DNA from 3 places in the Streptomyces aurantiaciflavus genome. Region 2 is predicted to be linked to each of the others. Evidence: predicted binding sites of a transcription regulator. Region 2 holds the regulator's gene; each other region holds the start of a gene.
What was found. The regulator HrcA, encoded in region 2, represses chaperone genes, less so after heat shock. The targets are predictions, from matches to a motif close to TTNGCACTCNGNNNNNCNGAGTGCNAA.
Positions count from the first base shown of each region.

Region 1: a site for HrcA is predicted at 1,745-1,771, ahead of groL (chaperonin GroEL). Genes of this name have one in related genera too.
Region 3: a site for HrcA is predicted at 1,708-1,734, ahead of groES (co-chaperone GroES). Genes of this name have one in related genera too.

Region 1 is NZ_JBNCAQ010000009.1:66,618-72,570, forward strand. Features, by position in the region: gene thrC (threonine synthase) at 1-494, shown strand, start outside; gene ACPT94_RS12495 (ubiquitin-like small modifier protein 1) at 611-886, shown strand; gene ACPT94_RS12500 (cold-shock protein) at 1,339-1,542, shown strand; gene groL (chaperonin GroEL) at 1,934-3,556, shown strand; gene ACPT94_RS12510 (S8 family peptidase) at 3,802-5,010, shown strand; gene ACPT94_RS12515 (NADH:flavin oxidoreductase) at 5,255-5,953, shown strand, end outside.
Region 2 is NZ_JBNCAQ010000001.1:61,234-67,186, reverse strand. Features, by position in the region: gene hemW (radical SAM family heme chaperone HemW) at 1-1,069, shown strand, start outside; gene ACPT94_RS00260 (Uma2 family endonuclease) at 1,169-1,747, shown strand; gene ACPT94_RS00255 (DUF3097 domain-containing protein) at 1,725-2,597, opposite strand; gene ACPT94_RS00250 (MBL fold metallo-hydrolase) at 2,629-3,372, opposite strand; gene hrcA (heat-inducible transcriptional repressor HrcA) at 3,535-4,551, shown strand; gene dnaJ (molecular chaperone DnaJ) at 4,552-5,688, shown strand; gene ACPT94_RS00235 (nitronate monooxygenase) at 5,835-5,953, shown strand, end outside.
Region 3 is NZ_JBNCAQ010000008.1:126,297-132,249, forward strand. Features, by position in the region: gene ACPT94_RS11310 (polysaccharide deacetylase family protein) at 1-359, shown strand, start outside; gene ACPT94_RS11315 (polysaccharide deacetylase family protein) at 395-1,207, shown strand; gene ACPT94_RS11320 (hypothetical protein) at 1,335-1,538, shown strand; gene groES (co-chaperone GroES) at 1,881-2,189, shown strand; gene groL (chaperonin GroEL) at 2,312-3,937, shown strand; gene ACPT94_RS11335 (hypothetical protein) at 4,214-4,636, shown strand; gene ACPT94_RS11340 (ester cyclase) at 4,769-5,458, opposite strand; gene ACPT94_RS11345 (SDR family NAD(P)-dependent oxidoreductase) at 5,535-5,953, opposite strand, start outside.

The DNA.
Region 1 (5,953 bases), on a different contig from region 2:
AGATCGACAAGGGTCTGCAGGAGCTGATCAAGCTCGGGCTCGTCGAGGACAAGCCGTACAAGATCTTCGGCGCGCAGGCCGAGGGCTGCTCGCCGGTGTCCGTCGCCTTCAAGGCCGGCCACGACGTCGTCCGCCCCCAGAAGCCGAACACGATCGCCAAGTCCCTGGCCATCGGCAACCCGGCGGACGGTCCGTACGTTCTCGACATCGCGCGGCGTACGGGCGGCGCGGTGGAGGACGTGACCGACGAGCAGGTGGTCGACGCGATCCGGCTGCTCGCCCGGACCGAGGGGATCTTCGCGGAGACCGCCGGTGGTGTGACGGTCGGCGTCACGAAGAAGCTGATCGAGAGCGGGCTGCTGGACCCGAGCCTCACGACCGTCGTCCTCAACACCGGTGACGGCCTCAAGACGCTGGACGCGGTGGCCGGGACCGGGCTGACCGCGACCATTCGTCCCAACCTGGAGTCGTTCCGGGAAGCTGGTCTCGCGTAAGCGCGTAGTTGTTCGTCTGCGGGCCGTGCGTGGCTGGTCGCGCCCGCGCGGCGGTAGCCGCACCTTGAGCACAGCCCCGCGCCCCTGGGGGCGCTGTACAGACCGGAGGTCACATCGTGAGCGTCACCGTCCGCATCCCCACCATCCTGCGTACCTACACCGGCGGTCAGGCCGAGGTCTTTGCCGAGGGGGCCACCCTTGGTGAGGTCATCGCCGACCTGGAGAAGAACCACACCGGTATCGCCGCGCGCGTTCTCGACGACCAGGGCAAGCTGCGCCGGTTCGTCAACGTGTACGTGAACGACGACGACGTCCGGTTCGAGCAGGGCCTGGAGACGGCGACCCCGGACGGCGCCGGGGTGTCCATCATTCCGGCGGTCGCGGGCGGCTGACCGAGGTTCAGTACCCGCCGGTAGTAACCGTCGGTAACAGCGATTACCGAGAGTTCATCGAATTGCCCCCTCCGTGAGAGAAGCGGAGGGGGCAATTCTGTGTGGTTGAGCGCGGTACAGTTGGGGAACGCGCCGCCCATCGCATGCCGGGCGCCCTGGAATTTCGGCTTCGCATGCGATGAGAAGTAGCCAAAGTGTGCAGGTGTTTTGCGCCTTTCGTTCCCTTTGTGGAGCCCGACTTGCCCTGAATTCGGGGGAATTCTCACCATATTCCGGACCCTTGGCGTCCGGAATTCTCGTCCGATTGACCTGTTGCAGACGGCAGTTGGACAGATACATTCAGCCGCGGTCGACGCGTTCCGGCGCACGCCCCCAATCAACTGGGGGGTGAGGTCTGACCCGGGTCCGCGAAGTGTGGATCTGTGCAAGGGCCAGTAATAGGGGAGTTAGGCATGGCTCAGGGCACCGTCAAGTGGTTCAACGCGGAGAAGGGGTACGGCTTCATCGCGGTCGACGGTGGTGCGGACGTCTTCGTCCACTACAGCGCGATTCAGATGGACGGCTACCGCACCCTGGAAGAGGGCCAGCGGGTCGAGTTCGAGATCTCGCAGGGCCAGAAGGGCCCGCAGGCCGACATGGTTCGCGTCACCGCCTGAATATTTTTCAGCGAAGGGCTCGCATCCCGACGGGGGTGCGGGCCCTTCGTGCTGCCCGTGCGGGCCCTTCGCGCCGGCCGCGGGGGCACACCGCAGGCCGCGGGCCCCTTCGCCCGGTTCGTCCCGGGACGATCACCCCGAGCCGCTCGCTCTCACCCGCCACCCGACCGCCACCCTCAACGAGCCGGCTTCGCGGGCGCACCTTGCACTCGGGAGGGCCGAGTGCTAATCATTGGCGTTAGCACTCTGAAGGTGAGAGTGACAACGAAGGACCGGGTCGGTGAGGCTCGCGGGCCGGGTGGGGCAAGGAACCACCGGGTCGGGAGCCGTCCGTCGCGGGCGCGGGCGCGGTCCGAAGGAATCACCCCCAGTCCTGGAGGGACCACTTCACATGGCCAAGATCATCGCGTTCGACGAGGAGGCGCGGCGCGGCCTCGAGCGCGGCATGAACCAGCTCGCGGACGCCGTCAAGGTGACCCTCGGCCCCAAGGGCCGCAACGTCGTCCTCGAGAAGAAGTGGGGCGCCCCCACGATCACCAACGACGGTGTCTCCATCGCCAAGGAGATCGAGCTCGAGGACCCGTACGAGAAGATCGGCGCCGAGCTGGTCAAGGAAGTCGCCAAGAAGACGGACGACGTCGCCGGTGACGGTACGACCACCGCGACCGTTCTCGCCCAGGCCCTGGTCAAGGAGGGGCTGCGCAACGTAGCCGCCGGCGCCAACCCGATGGCCCTCAAGCGCGGTATCGAGAAGGCCGTCGAGGCCGTCTCCGCCGCCCTGCTCGAGCAGGCGAAGGACGTCGAGACCAAGGAGCAGATCGCCTCCACCGCGTCCATCTCCGCCGCCGACACCCAGATCGGCGAGCTCATCGCCGAGGCGATGGACAAGGTCGGCAAGGAAGGCGTCATCACCGTCGAGGAGTCCCAGACCTTCGGTCTGGAGCTGGAGCTCACCGAGGGTATGCGCTTCGACAAGGGCTACATCTCGGCGTACTTCGCGACCGACATGGAGCGTATGGAGGCCGTCCTCGACGACCCGTACATTCTGATCGCGAACTCCAAGATCGCGAACGTCAAGGACCTGCTCCCGCTCCTGGAGAAGGTCATGCAGTCGGGCAAGCCGCTGCTGATCATCGCCGAGGACGTCGAGGGCGAGGCCCTGTCGACCCTGGTCGTCAACAAGATCCGCGGCACCTTCAAGTCCGTCGCCGTCAAGGCCCCGGGCTTCGGCGACCGCCGCAAGGCGATGCTGAACGACATCGCCATCCTCACCGGCGGCGAGGTCATCTCCGAGGAGGTCGGTCTCAAGCTCGAGAACACCTCCCTGGACCTCCTGGGCAAGGCCCGCAAGGTCGTCATCACCAAGGACGAGACCACCATCGTCGACGGCGCCGGCTCCTCGGAGCAGGTCGCGGGCCGCGTGAACCAGATCCGCGCCGAGATCGAGAACAGCGACTCCGACTACGACCGCGAGAAGCTCCAGGAGCGCCTGGCCAAGCTCGCGGGCGGCGTGGCCGTCATCAAGGCCGGTGCCGCCACCGAGGTCGAGCTCAAGGAGCGCAAGCACCGCATCGAGGACGCCGTCCGCAACGCGAAGGCGGCCGTCGAGGAGGGCATCGTCGCCGGTGGTGGCGTGGCCCTGCTCCAGGCCTCCCAGGTCTTCGAGAAGCTGGAGCTCGAGGGCGACGAGGCCACCGGTGCCGCCGCCGTCAAGCTGGCGCTCGAGGCCCCGCTGAAGCAGATCGCCGTCAACGCCGGCCTCGAGGGCGGCGTCGTGGTGGAGAAGGTGCGCAACCTGACCCCGGGTCACGGTCTGAACGCCGCGACCGGTGAGTACGTCGACCTGGTCGCCGAGGGCATCATCGACCCGGCCAAGGTGACGCGCTCCGCGCTGCAGAACGCCGCGTCGATCGCCGCGCTGTTCCTCACCACCGAGGCCGTCATCGCCGACAAGCCGGAGAAGGCCGCGGCCCCGGCCGGCGGCGGCATGCCGGGCGGTGACATGGACTTCTGATCCTTCGAAGACCTTCGAGGATCGGTTCCGTCCGTTCGTACCGAGGGCGGCACCCCCTGTTCCGGCAGGGGGTGCCGCCCTCGGCCGTTCGCCCGGCGGACCGGGCCGCCCATACGCAGCAACCGGCCGCCACAAAAGGGCGAACCGTACTGAAGTCACATATTTCGCTTGAGTGATGAGGTCATCCTCGCTGGAGCAGTAACCGCGCACAGGGTTACGGGCCCGCCCGAGGAAGGCTCTTCAGCATGCGAAAAATCTTCACGACCCGGCGCCGAGCCGTCGCAGCCGCCGCCGCGGTCGTCGCGGCCGCCGCGATGGGAAGCGGCGCCGTCCTGCCCGCCGAGGCGGCCCCGGCCGGCGGGAAGGTCCTGAACGAGAACTCCCCCTACGGCATCGACAACAGTTACCTCGTCACGCTGAAGTCGTCCGCCGGATTCAGAGCGGCCTCGCAGGAAGGCCGGCGGCTCGCGGCCAAGTACGGCGCCACCGTGGAAGCGACCTACACCTCCGCGATGAACGGCTACGCCGTCCACGTCAGCGCCGCCGGAGCGCGGAGTTTCGCGGCGGATCCCGACGTCGCGTCCGTCGAGAAGGACCAGAGGGTCACCCTCGACGCGACCCAGACCAACCCTCCTTGGGGACTCGACCGGATCGACCAGGCGGCGCTTCCGCTCAGCAGGACGTACACCTACCCCAACACGGCCGGCAACGGTGCCACGGTGTACGTCATCGACACCGGCGTGCGCATCACCCACCAGCAGATCTCCGGGCGCGCCGCCTACGGGTACGACGCGATCGACGGGGACACCGTCGCCGCCGACGGCAACGGACACGGCACCCATGTCGCCACCACGGTCGCCGGCACGACATACGGTGTGGCGAAGGCCGCCAGGGTCGTGGCGGTGCGGGTCCTCGACAACGGCGGTTCCGGCACGACGTCGGGCGTCATCGCGGGTGTGGACTGGGTCACCGCCCAGCGCGCCCGTCCCGCGGTCGCCAACATGTCGCTCGGCGGCGGCGCCAGCACCGCGCTGGACAACGCGGTGAAGAACTCCATCGCCTCCGGCGTCACCTATGCCGTCGCCGCCGGCAACTCGAACGCGGACGCGGCCACTTCCTCGCCCGCCCGGGTACCCGCCGCGCTCACCGTCGGCGCCGGCACCAGTGCCGACTACCGAGCCGCCTACTCCAACTACGGCCCGGTCCTCGACCTGTTCGCCCCAGGCTCCTCCATCACCGCCGGCTGGCACACCGGCGACACCGCCACGGCCACCCTTTCCGGCACCTCGATGGCCACCCCCCATGTCGCGGGAGCCGCGGCCGTCTACCTGACGTCCCACCCCACCGCGACCCCGGCGGCCGTGCACAGTGCCCTCGTGAACGGAGCGACGACCGGAGTGCTGCGCGACATCGGCACCGGCTCGCCCAACAGGCTCCTCAAACTCGTTCCCTAGGCCCTGTCGTTTGGATCATCCCCGGCGTCGCGGGGCCTGGCCGCACCGCGCGGACCGGCCGGCGACCTCCGGGTTCGTACCGTGTCCGGGGTCACAGGGGCTCTCGGCGCCAGGGCGGAATGGCAGGGACGGCGGAGCGGTTGACGTTCCCGGGCGGTCAATGCGTATGCACATACCGCCCGGAACGCCAACTGCCCGATGACGACTGCTCGATGTCCGACGACCTCTTCGAGGAGCCCCTGACGTGACCGTCACCCCCGCCGCCTCCCGCGCCGCCGAGATTCTCTCCCGGCCCGTCTCGATCAACGGCCTGATCGTTCCCAACCGCATCGCGATGGCGCCCATGACGCGCATGTTCTCACCGGGGGGCGTCCCCGGCGAGGACGTGGTGTCGTACTACGCCCGCCGGGCCGCCGCCGGTGTCGGTCTGATCGTCACCGAGGGGACGTACGTCGGCCACGAGTCGGCCGGGCAGAGCGACCGGGTGCCGCGGTTCCACGGCGAGGAGCAGCTGGCCGGGTGGGCGAAGGTCGCCGAGGCCGTGCACGCGGCGGGCGGGGCGATCGTGCCGCAGCTGTGGCACATCGGCATGGTGCGCAAGCAGGGCGAGCCGCCCTACGCGGACGCTCCCGCCGTCGGCCCCTCCGGCATCCGTGTCGACGGAACCGAGGGCACCGGCAAGGCGATGACCCAGCGCGACCTGGACGACGTCATCGGCGCGTTCGCCGAGGCCGCCGCGGCCGCCGAGCGCATCGGCTTCGACGGCGTGGAGATCCACGGCGCCCACGGCTACCTCATCGACCAGTTCCTGTGGGCCGGCACGAACCGCCGCACCGACGCCTACGGCGGCGACCCGGTGGCCCGGACGAAGTTCGCCGCCGAGATCGTCGCGGCCGTCCGCGAGACGGTCTCGCCCGAGTTCCCGGTCATCTTCCGCTACTCG
Region 2 (5,953 bases):
ACTGCGCGGCACGGGCGGTGTCCTCGCCTCCCGCGACAACTACGCCGAAACCCTGATCGACGAGATCCGGCTGGCGAGGAAGGTTCTCGGGGACGACCCGCGCGAGGTCCGCACGGTCTTCGTCGGCGGCGGCACGCCGACGCTGTTGGCCGCCGACGACCTCGTACGGATGCTGGGCGCGATCCGCGACGAGTTCGGGCTCGCGGCCGACGCGGAGGTCACGACGGAGGCGAACCCGGAGTCGGTCGACCCGGCCTACCTGGCCACCCTCCGCCGGGGAGGCTTCAACCGGATCTCCTTCGGCATGCAGAGCGCGAAGCAGCACGTACTGAAGATCCTGGACCGCACGCACACACCCGGCCGCCCCGAGGCCTGCGTCGCGGAGGCGCGGGCGGCGGGCTTCGAGCACGTGAACCTGGACCTGATCTACGGCACGCCCGGGGAGTCGGACGACGACTGGCGGGCGTCGCTGGAGGCGGCGCTGGGCGCGGGGCCGGATCATGTCTCCGCCTACGCGCTGATCGTCGAGGAGGGCACCCAGCTGGCGCGTCGCATCCGCCGGGGCGAGGTCCCGATGACGGACGACGACGTGCATGCGGACCGGTACCTGATCGCGGAGGAGACGCTGTCAGCGGCGGGCTTCGACTGGTACGAGGTGTCGAACTGGGCCACCTCCGAGGCGGGCCGCTGCCTGCACAACGAGCTGTACTGGCGGGGCGCGGACTGGTGGGGCGCGGGGCCGGGCGCGCACTCGCACGTGGGCGGGGTGCGGTGGTGGAACGTGAAGCATCCGGGGGCGTACGCGGCGGCGCTGGCCGCCGGGCGCTCGCCGGGGGCGGGGCGTGAGCTGCTCTCGGACGAGGACCGGCGGGTGGAGCGGATCCTGCTGGAGCTGCGGTTGCGGGAGGGGGTGCCGCTGTCGCTGCTGCGGGAGGAGGGGCGCGCGGCGGCGCGCAAAGCGCTGGCGGACGGGTTGCTTCAGGAGGGCCCGTACGGGGAGGGGCACGCGGTGCTGACACTGCGCGGGCGGCTGCTGGCGGACGCTGTGGTGCGGGACCTGGTGGACTGATCACTCCGGCGAGTGAATCCCTGCGCAACGGGCGTTCGGTCCCTAACCTGGTTCGTAGGCTGCCGCTGACAGTAAGCGGCGAATGTGGAGGCCACGGAGATGACCGCTGTGGACGAACGTGGAGTCGCAGAGTTCTTCGAAGGTTTTGAGCCGCCCGATGGACTCAAAGTAGAGCTTCTGCGGGGGGAAATCGTGATGATGGCCAGCCCTGATCTGGTGCACAACCTGATCGTGCTGCTCACGGAGCGGCAGATCCCGCTGGATCGCTGGTATCCCCTCCAGACCCAGGACGTTGACCTCGTTGATGAGGCAAGCGAGCCGGTTCCGGACCTCGTGGTCGTGGCACGTGACGTCCTGCCCGGTTCGGGGCGTTTGCTGCCGTGCCAATTGATCACGATGGTCGTCGAAGTCGTTTCCAAGACCAGCGTCCACCGGGACTACGGCGTCAAGCGTTCCATCTACGCCGCAGGCAACGTGCCCGCCTATCTCATCGTCGATCCGATCATGGCGCAGTGTGTCCTGTTGACGAAGCCAGAGGGGAAGGGCGAGGACGCCGACTACCGGACGCAGCACATCGCAAAGTTTGGCGAGCCGCTGCCGCTGGAAGAGCTGGGGCTCGAACTGGACACCGGCGAGTTCGGAACGTTCCCCAACGTCAGGCCTCACCGCTACCCGTGACGAAGTCGATCAACTCCTCCACCCTCCCCAGCAGCTCCGGCTCCAGGTCCCTGTAAGACCCCACCCGCGCCAGGATCGCCTGCCACACCGCCCCCGTGTTCTCCGACGGCCACCCCAGCGCCCGGCACACCCCCGTCTTCCAGTCCTGCCCGTGCGGCACGCGCGGCCAGGCCTCGATGCCCAGGGAGGACGGCTTCACCGCCTCCCAGATGTCGATGTACGGGTGGCCCACCACCAGCGCGTGCTCGCTCGTCACCGACTGCGCGATGCGCCACTCCTTCGAACCCGGCACCAGATGGTCCACCAGGACGCCCAGCCGCGCGTCCGGCCCCGGGGCGAATTCGGCCACGATCGACGGCAGGTCGTCCACGCCCTCCAGGTACTCCACGACCACGCCCTCGATGCGCAGGTCGTCGCCCCACACCTTCTCGACCAGTTCGGCGTCGTGCCGGCCCTCGACGTAGATGCGGCCGGCGCGGGCGACCCGCGCGCGGGCGCCGGGGACGGCGACCGAACCGGAGGCGGTACGGGTGGGTCGTACCGGACCGCCCGACGACGGCCGGACCAGCGTCACCACCCGGCCCTCCAGCAGGAAACCGCGCGGCTCCAGCGGGAACACCCGGTGCTTGCCGAAGCGGTCCTCCAGGGTGACCGTGCCCGCCTCGCAGCGGATCACCGCGCCGCAGAAACCGGTGCCGGGCTCCTCCACCACCAGGCCGGGCTCCGCCGGGACCTCGGGGACGGGCTTCGGCTTCTTCCAGGGAGGGGTCAGGTCGGCGGAGTACGTACGAGGGCGCGGGCCCGTAGGGCCCTCGTTGGAAGGGCGGGGGCGGGAGACGGGTGGGCGCATTCGGATGACGATAGGAGAAGCCGGGAGCCGTTCACGGCGACACGCCGAAACGCGTCGCCAGCGCGTCCCGCTGCGCCCGGACGAACGCCGCGTCCACCACCGCCCCGTGACCGGGCACGTACAGCGCGTCCTCGCCGCCGAGCCCGAGGAGGCGGTCGAGAGCGGCAGGCCAGTGGGAGGGTACGGCGTCGGGGCCGGCCTGGGGCTCGCCGGACTCCTCGACCAGGTCGCCGCAGAACACCACCTCCGGTGAGCCGGGACTTCCGGGGACGAGGACCGCCAGGTCGTGCGCGGTGTGACCGGGGCCCACGTTCGCCAGCAGGACCTGCCTGCCGCCGCCCAGGTCGAGGGTCCACTCCCCGGAGACCAGGTGGCGGGGGCGGACGAGCGTGTCCACGGCCTCCGTCGCCGCCGTCTCGTCCAGGCCGTTGCGTACCGCGTCCGCGCGCAGCTCCTCCGCCCCGAGGCCCTTGCGCGTGAGCACCGACTCCGCGAACACCTCCGCGAACACCTCCGCGCCCGCGAACGCCGCCGCCCCGAGGACATGGTCGAAGTGGGGATGCGTGAGCGCGAGATGGGTCACACGGTGACCCGCCAGCTCCTCCGCATGCACCCGCAGCCGCGTCCCCTCGGCGAGGCTCGACCCCGCGTCCACCATCAGCGCCGCCTCACGCCCGACGACCAGCCCGGCCGTGCAGTCCCACACCGGCAGGCGGCACCGCCCGACGCCCGTCGCGACCCGCTCCCACCCGAGCTCTTCCCAAGTCACCGTCATGAGGCGACGCTAGCGGGACAACCTTCCCGGGCGGGGTGCGACGGGACCGACCTTGCCCACGGCGTACCCCACGGCCGTACACTGGGCCGGGGGCGCTGGCACTCGGAAGTGAAGAGTGCCAGGCAAGGCGCCAAGGGGACGACTTTCTGGAGGTGTGCGCGCATGCTGAGTGAACGACGGCTCCAGGTACTGCGCGCCATCGTCCAGGACTACGTGGGCACCGAGGAGCCGGTGGGCTCCAAGGCGCTCACGGAGCGGCACAACCTCGGCGTCTCCCCGGCGACGGTCCGCAACGACATGGCCGCCCTGGAGGACGAGGGGTACATCGCCCAGCCGCACACCAGCGCCGGGCGGATTCCCACGGACAAGGGGTACCGCCTCTTCGTCGACAAGCTGGCCGGAGTCAAGCCGATGACGGCCCCCGAACGGCGGGCCATCCAGAACTTCCTCGACGGCGCCGTCGACCTCGACGACGTCGTGGCGCGGACGGTACGGCTGCTCGCCCAGCTCACGCGGCAGGTCGCCGTCGTGCAGTACCCGTCGCTGACCCGGTCCACCGTGCGGCACGTCGAGCTCCTCTCGCTCGCGCCCGCGCGCCTGATGCTCGTGCTGATCACGGACACCGGGCGGGTCGAGCAGCGGATGGTGGACTGCCCGGCGCCGTTCGGCGAGACCTCGCTGGCGGATCTACGCGCGCGGCTGAACAGCCGGGTCGCGGGCCGCCGGTTCACGGACGTGCCGCGTCTGGTGGAGGATCTGCCGGACGCCTTCGAGGCGGAGGACCGCGGCACGGTCTCGACGGTGCTCTCCACCCTGCTGGAGACCCTCGTCGAGGAGAACGAGGAGCGGCTGATGATCGGCGGCACCGCCAATCTCACCCGCTTCGGACATGACTTTCCCCTCACCATCCGGCCCGTCCTGGAGGCCCTCGAGGAGCAGGTCGTGCTCCTCAAACTCCTGGGCGAGGCGGGAGATTCGGGCATGACCGTCCGCATCGGTCACGAGAACGCCTACGAGGGACTCAACTCCACGTCGGTGGTGTCGGTCGGCTACGGTTCGGGCGGCGAGGCAGTCGCCAAGCTCGGCGTGGTCGGACCGACCCGCATGGATTACCCGGGAACGATGGGAGCGGTACGCGCAGTGGCACGGTACGTCGGACAGATCCTGGCGGAGTCGTAAGTGGCCACGGACTACTACGCCGTCCTCGGCGTGCGCCGCGACGCGTCGCAGGAAGAGATCAAGAAGGCCTTCCGGCGGCTCGCCCGCGAGCTGCACCCGGACGTCAACCCGGATCCGAAGACCCAGGAGCGGTTCAAGGAGATCAACGCCGCCTACGAGGTGCTGTCGGACCCGCAGAAGAAGCAGGTCTACGACCTCGGCGGCGACCCGCTCTCCCAGGCCGGCGGCGCCGGCGCGGGCGGCTTCGGAGCCGGTGGTTTCGGCAACTTCTCCGACATCATGGACGCCTTCTTCGGCACGGCGTCCCAGCGCGGGCCGCGCTCGCGTACCCGTCGGGGTCAGGACGCGATGATCCGGCTGGAGGTCGACCTCGACGAGGCGGCCTTCGGCACCACCAAGGACATCCAGGTCGACACGGCGATCGTCTGCTCCACCTGCAACGGTGAGGGCGCGGCGCCGGGGACCACCGCCCAGACGTGCGACATGTGCCGTGGGCGCGGTGAGGTGTCGCAGGTCACGCGGTCCTTCCTCGGCCAGGTCATGACCTCGCGGCCCTGCCCGCAGTGCCAGGGCTTCGGGACCGTGGTGCCCACGCCGTGCCCGGAGTGCGCGGGCGACGGACGGGTGCGGTCGCGGCGGACGCTCACCGTGAAGATTCCGGCCGGTGTCGACAACGGCACGCGGATCCAGCTCGCCGGTGAGGGCGAGGTCGGGCCCGGCGGCGGTCCCGCCGGTGACCTGTACGTCGAGATCCATGAGCTGCCGCACCCGATGTTCCAGCGGCGCGGCGACGATCTGCACTGCACGGTCACCATCCCGATGACCGCGGCGGCGCTCGGCACGAAGGTGCCGCTGGAGACGCTGGACGGGCTGGAGGAGGTCGACATCCGGCCCGGCACGCAGTCCGGGCAGTCGATTCCGCTGCACGGACGGGGTGTGACGCACCTGCGGGGTGGCGGGCGCGGCGATCTCATCGTCCACGTGGAGGTGCAGACGCCGACGAAGCTGGATCCCGAGCAGGAGCGGTTGCTGCGCGAGCTGGCGAAGCTGCGGGGCGAGGAGCGGCCTCAGGGGCAGTTCCAGCCCGGGCAGCAGGGGCTGTTCTCGCGGCTGAAGGACGCGTTCAACGGTCGGTGAGGGAAGGGGCTCCGCCCCTTCGACCCGCCAGGGGGCTCCGCCCCCCTGGACCCCGGTCTCGCCCGCCCACCACCCGACTCGGCAGTCCGAGAACCAAACGGACAGCCGGATTCGGACTTGTTCGGAGGACGTGACAACATGCCGTCATGTCCTCCGCGCTGACCGATCTCTTCCCTCACCCGATCGTGCAGGCCCCCATGGCGGGCGGCGTCTCCGTTCCGCAGCTCGCTGCCGCCGTGTCCGAGGCCGGCGGGCTCGGGTTCCT
Region 3 (5,953 bases), on a different contig from region 2:
CGGGTCTGTCCTACATGCGCCAGAAGCGCGAGATCTGCGGCATGCAGGACGTGATCGAGGAGCGCTTCGGTCAACGGCCCACCCTCTTCCGGCCGCCGTTCGGGAACTACGACCGCGACACCCTGCGTGCCGCGAAGGCCTGTGGCGTGAGGTACGCGCCACTCTGGAACGAGGAGGTCTTCGCCGACCACTGGGAGTACCGCGAGGGGGACCGCGACCTCCACCCCGGCGACATCGTCCTGAGCCACTTCCGCGGCCGGGCCGAAGGGGCGGGCACGATGCCCGACATGGTCCGCCGGTTCCTGAACAAGGTCACGGAGAAGGGATACGCGGTGGCCCGCCTGGAGGACTACCTGTGAGAGAACGCGGGCGCGCAGCCGCCCTGCTGACCCTGATGGCACTGACGCTGACGACCCTGACCGGCTGCGCCCAGTCCGTCGACCCGATCGAACGACTGGGCAGGAAGGCGGCGGAACGCGTACGACCGGACCACGGCCCGGCACCGGAACAGCCGCTCTCGGCTCCGCTCGAGCGGGGGGACCCCTATCGCCGCTGGGGCCTGACGGCCCCCCTCTCCCCGCCCCCCACCCCCGCGTCCGGACCGAGCACCGCGAGCCACACGTCCCTCCCCCCGGTCGTCGACCACATCCCGACCCGCGACAAGGTCGTCTTCCTCACCTACGACGACGGCGCCGAACGCGACCCCCGCTTCACCGAGCTGGTCCGCGACCTCCGTCTCCCGGTGACCATGTTCCTCACGGACAGCGTGGTGGGCCCCGCCTACGCCCACTTCGCCCGCCTGCGGTCCGTCGGCGCCGGCATCCAGAACCACACCCTCGACCACCCCGCCCTGCGCGGCCTGCCCTACGCCGGCCAGCGCGCCGAGATCTGCGGCCAGCAGGACAAACTCAAGTCCCGCTTCGGCCTGCGCCCCCGCCTCTTCCGCCCGCCCTACGGCACCTACGACACCACCACCCTGCGTGCCGCCGCCGACTGCGGCATCACCGCGATCGTCCTCTGGCGCGCCTCGATGGGCCCCACGGACCTCACCTTCACCCACGGCTCCCGCCACCTCCGTCCCGGCGACATCATCGCCGTCGACCCCGACGAGGCGACGGGCCCGAGCCTCAGGGAACGGACGACCAGGCTGCTGCGGCGGGCGCAGGAACAGGGCCTGACGGTGGGCCGGTTGGAGGACTACCTGTAGCGCCTCCACCGGCACGGGCAGCGCCGCCAGACAGCACCCGGCGGTGGGACACGGATGACGGGCGGGGGGACGGTACGGCAGCCAACTCGGCTTGTTCGGCGTTCGAGAACGAGGGTTTGTCGCGACCGTGCTGGTGCTGGTGCTGGTGCTGGTGCTGGTGCTGGTGCTGGGGCTGATGGGGCTGACGGGGCTGATTGGGCTGATGGGGCTGATGGGGCTGATGGGGCTGATGGGGCTTTGGGGCGCTGGGGAGTGGGCGGCGGCCCGCCACCCGTCGGTCACGTTGTTCTGTTCCGGCGGGGGTATCCCGTCCACCCGCCCGAAGGGGTGAACTTCGCGGCGCGGGGCCCGCAAGATCAGCCCGTCCGGCGATCGAGGACGAGGCCCGTCCAGGGCCGAAGCGGGGGTCCGGGGGCGGCAGCCCCCAGCGGCGCCCACCCGAAGACACGGCCACAACGACACTCACGCCAGCTGAAAAACCTGCCGACGCGCCGCAGGCATTGGCACTCCGCTTGACCGAGTGCTAACCCCGGTCATAGTCTCAGCTCTGGCACTCCCCGTTGGAGAGTGCCAACAACGCGACGGGCAGGTCCGGCACCCGCGACGACGGATCGACCTGGTCGCCACCTCAGACAGTTAACCCCGTGAGATCTCCGAAGGGGGAGGTCGGATCGTGACGACCGCCAGCTCCAAGGTTGCCATCAAGCCGCTCGAGGACCGCATCGTGGTCCAGCCGCTCGACGCCGAGCAGACCACGGCCTCTGGCCTGGTCATCCCGGACACCGCGAAGGAGAAGCCCCAGGAGGGCGCCGTCCTCGCCGTGGGCCCGGGCCGCTTCGAGAACGGCGAGCGCCTTCCGCTCGACGTCAAGGTCGGCGACGTCGTCCTGTACAGCAAGTACGGCGGCACCGAGGTGAAGTACAACGGCGAGGAGTACCTCGTCCTCTCGGCTCGCGACGTCCTCGCGATCATCGAGAAGTAATTCACCTCGAGCAATTTGTTGCTTGAAGCTGCGCCCCTGGCCCCCGCGACCACATAAGAAGCCGGGCGCCCGGGGCGCAGTGTCTTTTTCACCCACAGATTTCCGAGAGGGCTCCCGCTGTCATGGCGAAGATCCTGAAGTTCGACGAGGACGCCCGTCGCGCCCTCGAGCGCGGCGTCAACAAGCTGGCCGACACGGTCAAGGTGACGATCGGCCCCAAGGGCCGCAACGTCGTCATCGACAAGAAGTTCGGTGCCCCCACCATCACCAACGACGGTGTCACGATCGCCCGCGAGGTCGAGATCGAGGACCCGTACGAGAACCTCGGCGCGCAGCTGGTGAAGGAGGTGGCGACCAAGACCAACGACATCGCTGGTGACGGCACCACCACCGCCACGGTCCTGGCCCAGGCGCTGGTCCGTGAGGGCCTGAAGAACGTCGCCGCCGGCGCCTCCCCGGCCGCCCTGAAGAAGGGCATCGACGCCGCGGTCAAGGCCGTCTCCGACGACCTGCTCGCCTCCGCGCGCCCGATCGACGAGAAGTCCGACATCGCCGCCGTCGCCGCGCTGTCCGCCCAGGACCAGCAGGTCGGCGAGCTCATCGCCGAGGCGATGGACAAGGTCGGCAAGGACGGTGTCATCACCGTCGAGGAGTCCAACACCTTCGGTCTGGAGCTGGACTTCACCGAGGGCATGGCCTTCGACAAGGGCTACCTGTCGCCGTACTTCGTGACGGACCAGGAGCGCATGGAGGCCGTCCTGGAGGACCCGTACATCCTCATCAACCAGGGCAAGATCTCCTCCATCGCCGACCTGCTGCCGCTGCTGGAGAAGGTCATCCAGACCAACTCCTCCAAGCCGCTGCTGATCATCGCCGAGGACGTCGAGGGCGAGGCCCTGTCCACCCTCGTCGTGAACAAGATCCGCGGCACCTTCAACGCGGTGGCCGTCAAGGCCCCGGGCTTCGGTGACCGCCGCAAGGCGATGCTGCAGGACATGGCCGTCCTGACCGGCGCCACCGTCATCTCCGAGGAGGTCGGCCTCAAGCTCGACCAGGTCGGCGTCGACGTGCTCGGCTCCGCCCGCCGCGTCACCGTCACCAAGGACGACACCACCATCGTCGACGGCGCCGGCAACTCCGAGGACGTCCAGGGCCGCGTCGCCCAGATCAAGGCCGAGATCGAGAACACCGACTCCGACTGGGACCGCGAGAAGCTCCAGGAGCGCCTCGCGAAGCTGGCCGGCGGCGTGTGCGTGATCAAGGTCGGCGCCGCCACCGAGGTGGAGCTGAAGGAGAAGAAGCACCGTCTGGAGGACGCCATCTCCGCGACCCGCGCCGCGGTCGAGGAGGGCATCGTCTCCGGTGGTGGCTCCGCGCTGGTCCACGCCGTGAAGGTCCTCGAGGGCAACCTCGACAAGACCGGCGACGAGGCCACCGGTGTCTCCGTGGTCCGCCGCGCCGCCGTCGAGCCGCTGCGCTGGATCGCCGAGAACGCCGGCCTCGAGGGCTACGTCATCGTCTCCAAGGTCGCCGAGCTCGAGAAGGGCAACGGCTACAACGCCGCCACCGGCGAGTACACCGACCTGATCAAGGCCGGCGTCATCGACCCGGTGAAGGTCACCCGCTCCGCCCTGGAGAACGCCGCCTCCATCGCCTCCCTCCTCCTCACGACCGAGACCCTGGTCGTCGAGAAGAAGGAAGAGGAAGAGCCGGCCGCCGCGGGCCACGGCCACGGCCACGCCCACTGACATAAGTCAGAGTTGAGGCCCGGCACCCCGAGGGGTGCCGGGCCTTCGCGTTGCCGTGCCCCTCGTCAGCCCGTGCTGACGCAGGTGGCCGACGACTGACGCGGTGTCCGACCGCCCCTCACGCATGCCGGGCCGGCTGGTTGATCGCCTACACCACGAGTACGGATACCGTGCGAAATATCCAAAATTAGAGTGAGATCAACCTCGCCAGTGCCACAGTGAGGCATGGTGTGGACAACGCTGGCGCCGCTCATCGGCGTCGTACTCGGCGGGCTCATGTCGTTCCTGGCCCAGCACTCGTCAGGACGCGCGTCGGAGCGGGCCGAGGCGCGACGCAGCGTTCGCGAACGCGCCGAGGCGCGCCGTAGCGAACGCCTCACCCACCTCATCGCTTTCCTGACCGCGGTGCAGGAAGCCGAACGGGTCGCCGTGGACCGCTATCACCACCGCTTGACCGACGAACAGTGGCAGGCACGGGCAAAGCAGACCCTGGACAAGATGTGGGTGGCGCAGAAGACGATTCACATGCTGTGCGCGTCCGAGGTCAACGAGGCGGCACGTCGGCTCGCGTTCGCCGTTCAGGACGTGATCAGGAACGGCCCCGATGATCCGGGAGAACCACAGGACGAGAAGATCTGGGCGTACATCCGGCCGAGTCGACGGGAGTTCCTCGACGTCGCGTGCGACCAGCTGACGTGAGCGTGCTCGACTCCGAGCCCCCGTGTGCCGGATGAAGCGACCACGAAAGCCCCGCTCCGCACACACGCGCCGGAGCGGGGCCTTCCTCCTGACCGATCCCCTTCGTCGAGCTTCTTCGCTGATCCTCGCGGGCTACCGACCGAGTACCCCCAACTGCTCCAGCAGCCCCGCCCGGTCGTACTGCCACCACGCCTCGCAGATCTGCCCGCCCCGGAACCGGTGCCAGGTCATGCCGGTCATCGTGGCCTCCTGACCGGTGGCCGAGATGCCGAGGAAGTCGCCCTTGTGCCGGCCCTGCCAGGTCCAGCGGCTGCACACCAGATCGTCCTGGGCGAGCTGGCCGTCCACCCGGATCGAGAAGTCGAAAGCCCGCCGCCAGCCGGTGACCTCGTCACGCGCCGCCCGCAGCCCCGTGTCCTGCGGATTCGCCGGGTCGTGGTCGACGTAGTCGTCGGCGACCCGCTCGAACAGCCGGTCCACGTCGCCCCGCCCGAGCCCCTCGAGGAACTCCCGCGCCACACCGCGGTTGAGCTGCTCGTCCCGCACCACGTCCAGATCGGTGAAGGTGGGCACCTCGTCGCAGAGGGCCACCATCTCGCGGAAGATCCGGTCGGTCTCCGGAAGGTTCGAGTTCCGCATCGCCTCCTCGTACGACGGGAACTCCACGATCTCGATGAGATGCGTCGCGTCCGACCGGTCCTTGCCGACCAGCGCGTGTGTCGCGGTCCGCTTTCCCCTGGTCTGTTCGACCCACGTGTCCAGCAGCCGGTTCATCTCGTCGAACCGGCTCGTCCTGCAGTCGATGAGCTGTACGAATGTCATGACGCCGCCTCCGGCCCCCCTGGGTCCGGTCTGGTCACGCCCATTTTCCCACCGGAGCGCCGACGTCACCCGCCCACTACTGAGGCCCGTACTTGCGCCCCGTCCTCGAGCTGACCCCGCCCAGCAGCGACCGGGGCGTCACCTTCACCAGTCCCATCAGCGCCTTGTACCGCGGGTCGGGAATCGACACCGACTTCCCGCGCGCCAGATCGTGCAGCGCCGCCGCGACCAGCTTGTCGGCGTCCAGCCACATCCAGCCGGGGATGTTGTCCGTCCCCATCCCGGCCCGCTCGTGGAACTCCGTCCGCACGAACCCCGGGCACAGCGCCATCAGCCGCACCCCGCTGCCGTCCAGGTCCTTCGCGGCCCCCTGCGTGAACTGCACGACCCACGCCTTGGACGCCCCGTACGTCCCGCGCGGCAGGAAGGCCGCGACCGACGCCACGTTGACGACCCCGCCGCGCCCCCGCTCCCGCATCGCCGCGGTCGCCGCCG